One region of the Cupriavidus sp. 22TCCZM04-2 genome, then DNA from elsewhere that is predicted to be linked to it. Evidence: riboswitches for the same ligand, from Rfam matches in the RefSeq annotation. Region 1 holds a riboswitch; the other holds the start of a gene.
The links. A riboswitch is a leader RNA that binds a small molecule or an ion and turns the genes downstream of it on or off. The one in region 1 is predicted to bind glycine.

Region 1 (3,359 bases):
GCTTGGCGGGGAACTGCAGGGCGCACAGACGTGGCGGCGCCTTGCCATGCCGTTTAATCGCAGTCCCGTTTGGGGGGGATTTTCGGGTCGCATGCGTAACGGTCAAGCAGTTTTGACTGTCGGGAAATCGCTTCACGGTGGTAAAGTGTTGCCCCGTTAATACATTCATCGCATTTCGTCAATGTATTAACAATTGCGTTGGCCGGGGTAGTTCCACGAATCGCGCAATTCTTACGGCACGCAAGCCGGGCACGCATCCGGCGCGGCCGATCTTTCCAGCACAGCAGAGACATCCCGTGAATTCTCCCTCCCTCGACGCATTCCTGGCCGGCGTAGCCCGGCGCGACCCCGGCCAGCCCGAATTCCTGCAGGCCGTGAAAGAAGTCATGATGACGCTTTGGCCGTTTGTCGAGCGTCACCCGCGCTATGCCGACCAGGCGCTGCTCGAGCGCCTGGTCGAACCCGAGCGCGTGATCCAGTTCCGCGTGGCGTGGACCGACGACCAGAACCGCGTGCAGGTCAACCGCGCGTTCCGCGTGCAGCACAGCTCGGCCATCGGCCCGTTCAAGGGCGGCATGCGCTTTCACCCGACGGTGAACCTGTCGGTGCTGAAGTTCCTGGGCTTCGAGCAGACCTTCAAGAACGCGCTGACCACGCTGCCGATGGGCGGCGGCAAGGGCGGTTCCGACTTCGACCCGAAGGGCAAGTCGGACGCCGAGGTGATGCGCTTCTGCCAGGCCCTGGTCACCGAGCTGTTCCGCCACCTGGGTCCGGACACTGACATCCCTGCCGGCGACATCGGCGTGGGTGCGCGCGAAGTCGGCTTCATGGCCGGCATGATGAAGAAGCTGTCGAACCAGTCCGCCTGCGTGTTCACGGGCAAGGGCCTGGCGTACGGCGGCAGCCTGATGCGTCCGGAAGCCACCGGCTACGGCACGGTGTACTTCGCGCAGGAAATGCTTCACCGCCGCGGCATGGGCTTCGACGGCCTGCGCGTGCTGATTTCCGGCTCGGGCAACGTTGCGCAGTACGGCGCTGAAAAGGCTATCGAACTGGGTGCCAAGGTGCTGACGCTGTCGGACTCCGGCGGCGTGCTGCATTACCCGCAGGGCATGACCGCTGGACAGCTTGCCGAAGTCATGGCGTTCAAGAACGAAGAGCGCGGCCGTCTCTCTGACTTTGCCGCGCGCCATGGCCTGACGTTCGAGGCAGGCCGCACGCCGTGGCACGTGCCCGCCGACGTGGCGCTGCCGTGCGCGACGCAGAACGAACTCGATGGCAACGACGCCGAGGCCCTGCTCGGCAATGGCGTCATCTGCGTGGCCGAAGGCGCCAACATGCCTTCCACGCTGGAAGCCGTGGACCGCTTCGTTGACGCGAAGATCCTCTACGCGCCGGGCAAGGCCAGCAACGCCGGTGGCGTGGCCACGTCGGGACTGGAGATGTCGCAGAACGCCATGCGGCTGTCGTGGCACCACGCGGAGGTCGACGAGAAGCTGCACGCGATCATGAAGGATATCCACCAGAACTGCATTCACCATGGCCAGAAGGACGGAGGCTATGTGAACTACGTCGAAGGCGCGAATATCGCGGGCTTTGTGAAGGTTGCGGATGCAATGCTGGCGCAAGGGGTGATTTGATCTTGTCGTTCCTGGAGGGCCGCCAAGCACGACAAGCCAATCATCCCAAAAATCCAATCTCCCTCTGCCGTGGGGGATAACCCCACTCACCAACCCCCGCATCTTCAAGCTATCATCCCGCTCGACAGGCCCTCGCCTGTCAAAAAACAAGCGGCGCCGGATCAACCTCCGGCGTCGTGCGACATCGCAGGAGAGACCGGCTCGCCGCTTGGCGGGTCCGGCGCCGACGGAGCAACCGCCCCGGAAACTCTCAGGCACCGAGGACTGTGGCGTCGCAAGTACAGATCTGGAGAGAGGCGCTTCGCGCCCACCGAAGGGGACGGCATGGTCGTTGGCCATGCCGAAGCTCTCAGGTACCACGGACAGATGGGGCAGGGGACCGGCAACGGTCAAATTCATCCTTGCTTCAGGACAATCTGTCATGTCTCACATGCTCGTCATCGGCGCCGGCATTACCGGCGTCACGACCGCCTATACCCTCGCGAAACAGGGCTATCGCGTCACCGTGCTGGACCGTCACCACTATCCGGCGATGGAAACGTCATTCGCCAATGGCGGCCAGCTTTCCGCCTGCAACGCGGAGGTCTGGAACAATGCCGGCACGCTGCTCAAGGGCTTCAAATGGATGATGCGGCGCGACGCGCCGCTGCTGCTCAATCCGCGTCCGTCGTGGCACAAGTACTCGTGGCTCGGTGAATTCGTCGGCAACCTCCGCAACTACCGCGCGAATACCATCGAGACCACGCGCCTGGCCATCGCCGCGCGCCAGCACCTGTTCGACATGGCGGAGCGCGAGCAGATCGATTTCAATCTGGAGCGCCGCGGCATCCTGCACTTCTATCACGACCGCCCCAGCTTCGAGGCCGCGGGCCGTACCAACCAGATGCTGGTGGAAGGCGGCCTGGAGCGCTACGCCGTCACGCCGGAAGAGATCCGTTCGATCGAGCCGACCCTGCAGGGCCATTACTACGGCGGCTACTACACGCCGTCCGATTCCACCGGCGACATCCACAAGTTCACGCGCGGCCTGGCGCGCGCATGCGAGCGGCTTGGCGTGACGTTCCTGCACGGCGTCGACGTGAAGGCCGTGGACCTGCGCCCGGACGGCGTCACGATGCGCGTGGGCGCATCGGAAGCCGCCATCGCTTCGGGGCAGGATGGCGGCGAACACGAAATCAAGGGAACCGCCGTAGTGGTCTGCGCCGGCGTGGGCAGCCGCCATATCGCCGCGATGCTGGGTGACCGCCTCAACGTCTATCCGGTCAAGGGCTATTCGATCACCGTGCATCTCGATGACGCGCGCAGCGTGAAGAACGCGCCGTATGTGAGCCTGCTCGACGAGAGCGCCAAGATCGTGACCAGCCGGCTGGGCGTGGACCGTTTCCGCGTCGCCGGCACCGCCGAATTCAACGGCGACAACCGCGATATCCGGGCGGACCGCATCGCACCGCTGGTGTCATGGGTGCGGCGCAATTTCGATATCGAGACTTCGCGGGCGGTGCCATGGGCGGGCCTGCGGCCGATGATGCCCGACATGATGCCTCGGGTCGCGCGCGGTCGCGCCACGCGCGTGTTCTACAACACGGGACACGGACATCTGGGCTGGACGCTTTCTGCCGCCACGGCCGCGATGATCAGTCACACCATCGCCGCCAGCCACCCGGTTCACTGACTTCGCTCAGTCCTCCGCCGCCCCGGCCGGCGCCATGCGGCCGGCCG
Region 2 (3,359 bases), on a different contig from region 1:
AGTTTTGCTCCAGCTTGACGACCTTGAGGTCAGGGAAATCGGTCTGCAACAGGCGCAGGTTGTCCAGCGTGGCGCCGCGCCACCCGTAGATGGCCTGGTCGTCGTCGCCCACCGCCGTGAACGCCGGCGCGCGCAGGTGCGAGCCACCCGCGAGCAGCTTGAGCAGCTGGTACTGGCACGCGTTGGTGTCCTGGTATTCGTCGACCAGGAAATAGCGCAGGCGGTTCTGCCACTTGAGCTGCACCGTTTCATTGCGCGCGAAGAGTTCGGCGGGCAGGCGGATCAGGTCGTCGAAATCCACGGCCTGGTAAGCATGCAGGGTGGCCACGTAGTTGCGATAGACCAGCGCCGCCTGGTGTTCGTCGGCGTTGGCGGCCTGCGCGATGGCGGCTTCCGGGTCGACCATGCCGTTCTTCCACAGCGAGATGGTGCCCTGCACGCTGCGGATCAGCTTCTTGTCGGTGGTGCCGAGCTGCTCCTGGATCAGGCCGAAGCAATCGTCCGAATCCATGATCGAGAACTGCGGCTTCAGGCCCACATGCTCGGCTTCCAGGCGCAGGATCTGCACGCCTAGCGAGTGGAACGTGCACACCGTGAGCTGCTTGAGCGGCAGGCGCTTGCCCTCGCGCGAGGTCTTGCCCTCCATCAGCTTGCCGATGCGCTCCTGCATCTCCTTGGCCGCCTTGTTCGTAAACGTGACGGCGGCGATATGGCGCGGCTCGAAGCCCTTGTCTTCGATCAGGTGCGCGATCTTCTGCGTGATCACGCGGGTCTTGCCCGAACCCGCGCCGGCAAGGACGAGGCAGGGCCCGTCCAGGTAGCGGACGGCTTCGGATTGGGCAGCGTTCAGGCCGTGGGTCATGCGTGGGATGTCTGGCGTGGAAGGTGCGTCGGAGGGCGGCGGAGGCGCCTGGTACGCAACATGCCGCAGCATGCCGGCGGCCGGCGCGAAGCCGGCCATGTTAACACGCCCGGCAGGGCCGTTCTGTCAGCGGAAATCGCTATTTTCTTGCTGCGGATATTACTGAAGTAACACTTGGTAAGAGCCAAAACCTGCGGCATATCGCGGCTTCTAATCGGTATGGCGGGGTGGATTCCGATCTGCCCCGGGCCCATTGAAGTCACTTCCGGAGCCAATCATGAGAACTCTACGAGCCCTTGGCAAGGCGACACTGGTAGGCGTTGCGGTAGCTGCCCTGGTGGGCGGCTGTTCCGATATGACGCCCAAGCAACGCAATACCGCAATCGGCGCCGCGGCCGGTGGCGTCGGCGGTGCCGTGCTCACCAACGGTAGTGCGGTCGGTACGCTCGGCGGCGCCGCGCTTGGCGGCGTGGTCGGTAACGTCGTGACGGACGATAATCACCACCACCGCTGATCGGCGCTGAGGCAATCGCTTACGGCAATAACGGGCGGGCCTGCCGCGTTGACAAAGGCAGGACCCTCCCGTACATTGCGCGCATCCGACCGGGAGAGCGCGCACCCGTTGCGCCGCCGAAGGGGTATCACCCGAAAACTCTCAGGCACCATGGACCGTTCGGATCGGCATGCAACATGCACACGATGCATGCCGCACTCTGGAGAGCGGCACCCGCCAGCCATGGCGAGCGTGCCCACCGAAGGGGCGCGCGAGGATCGGACCTGCTAGGCGGGGCGACCTCGTAATCTCTCAGGTATCGAGGACAGAGGGGTCATCCGCGGCAGCGGATTGCGACGCTATTCGAGCGAAGCAAGCGCTGCGGCGGATGACCCTTTTTCGTTTTCGAAACCGAGATTGCCCCCGAGGATTCCCATGACGCTCCAGGCCACGCCCCTCAACGCTATCCACCGCGCCCTCGGCGCCCGCATGGTCGATTTCGGCGGCTGGGACATGCCGGTCAACTATGGCTCCCAGATCGAGGAACACCACGCCGTGCGCACCGACGCGGGCATGTTCGACGTGTCGCATATGTGCGTCGTCGACCTCGCCGGTCCGAACACCCGCACCTTCCTGCGCGGCCTGCTGGCCAACAACGTCGACAAGCTGCAGACGCCCGGCAAGGCGCTGTACTCCTGCATGCTCGACGAGAAAGGTGGCGTGATCGATGACCTGATCGTCTATTTCTTCGCCGAGGACCGCTTCCGCCTGGTGGTCAACGCCAGTACCGCGCTGGGCGATATCGAATGGATCCGCGCGCGCAATGACGCCACCGGCAGCGGCGTGACGATCACCCCGCGCCGTGACGACGTAGCGCCAGCCGGCACGCTGCCGCTCGCCATCGTCGCCGTGCAGGGCCCGAACGCCCGCACCAAGGTATGGAGCGCCTTCCCGTCCACCCAGCCATCCGACGCCCTCAAGCCCTTCAACGCCATCGTGGTCCAGGATCCTGCCATCGGCGAGATCATGGTCGCGCGCACCGGCTACACCGGTGAGGACGGCTTCGAACTCGTGGTGCCGGCCGAGAACGTTGCCGCGGTGTGGGAGAAGCTCGACGCCGCAGGCGTGCGCCCCGCCGGTCTCGGCGCACGCGACACGCTGCGCCTGGAAGCCGGCATGAACCTGTACGGCCAGGACATGGATATCAATACCTCGCCGCTGGACGCGGGCCTGGCCTGGACCGTGGACCTGCTGAGCGAGCGCGATTTCACCGGCAAGGCGGCGCTCGCCGCCGCCGGCCAGCGCCAGCAGTTCGCCGGCCTGATCCTGCGCGACAAAGGCGGCGTGCTGCGCGCGCACCAGAAGGTCCTCACCGCTGCCGGTGATGGCGAAATCACCAGCGGCACCTTCAGCCCGTCCCTGTCGCAGTCGATCGCTTTCGCGCGCCTGCCGATGGGCGTGGCGGTGGGCGACACCGTGCAGGTGGAGATCCGCGACCGCAAACTCGCGGCGACTGTGGTTAAACTGCCGTTTGTGCGTAATGGCAAGGCACTCGTGAGCTGAGGCGGTAACGCCCCGGCCCACCTCAACGGTCGCCCATCGCGCCTGGCCCATCGACCGATGGCAGGCGCCTGAACCAAGAACAAATCTGAATCCGGAGAACCCTCATGAATTTCCCCGCTGACCTGAAATACACCGAGTCGCACGAGTGGGTGCGCGTCGAAGCCGACGGCACCCTGACCATCGGCATCACCGACCACGCGCAGGACGCGCTGGGCGATATCGTCTTCCTGGAACTGCCCGAAGTGGGCAAGTCGGTCGGCGCCGGCGACGCGCTCGCCGTGGTGGAATCGGTGAAGGCCGCTTCCGACATCTACGCCCCGGTGGCCGGCGAAATCATCGCCGTCAACGAGGCCGCCACGGCCGCGCCGGAAAGCGTGAACGCCAACGCCTTCGACGCGTGGCTGTTCAAGATCAAGCCGGCCAACAGCGACGACGTCAACG

Region 2: linked by a shared signal. The riboswitch ahead of gcvT (glycine cleavage system aminomethyltransferase GcvT) and the one ahead of AC3FKG_RS21200 (D-amino acid dehydrogenase) in region 1 are both predicted to bind glycine.

The regions. Positions count from the first base shown of each region.
Region 1 covers NZ_JBYOJS010000015.1:105,520-108,878, forward strand. Annotated here, with positions in the region: gene gdhA (NADP-specific glutamate dehydrogenase) at 297-1,640, shown strand; glycine riboswitch at 1,818-1,917, shown strand; gene AC3FKG_RS21200 (D-amino acid dehydrogenase) at 2,062-3,312, shown strand; gene AC3FKG_RS21205 (sigma-54 interaction domain-containing protein) at 3,319-3,359, opposite strand, start outside.
Region 2 covers NZ_JBYOJS010000005.1:115,375-118,733, forward strand. Annotated here, with positions in the region: gene AC3FKG_RS10595 (UvrD-helicase domain-containing protein) at 1-862, opposite strand, end outside; gene AC3FKG_RS10600 (YMGG-like glycine zipper-containing protein) at 1,140-1,376, shown strand; glycine riboswitch at 1,457-1,544, shown strand; glycine riboswitch at 1,566-1,694, shown strand; gene gcvT (glycine cleavage system aminomethyltransferase GcvT) at 1,791-2,918, shown strand; gene gcvH (glycine cleavage system protein GcvH) at 3,023-3,359, shown strand, end outside.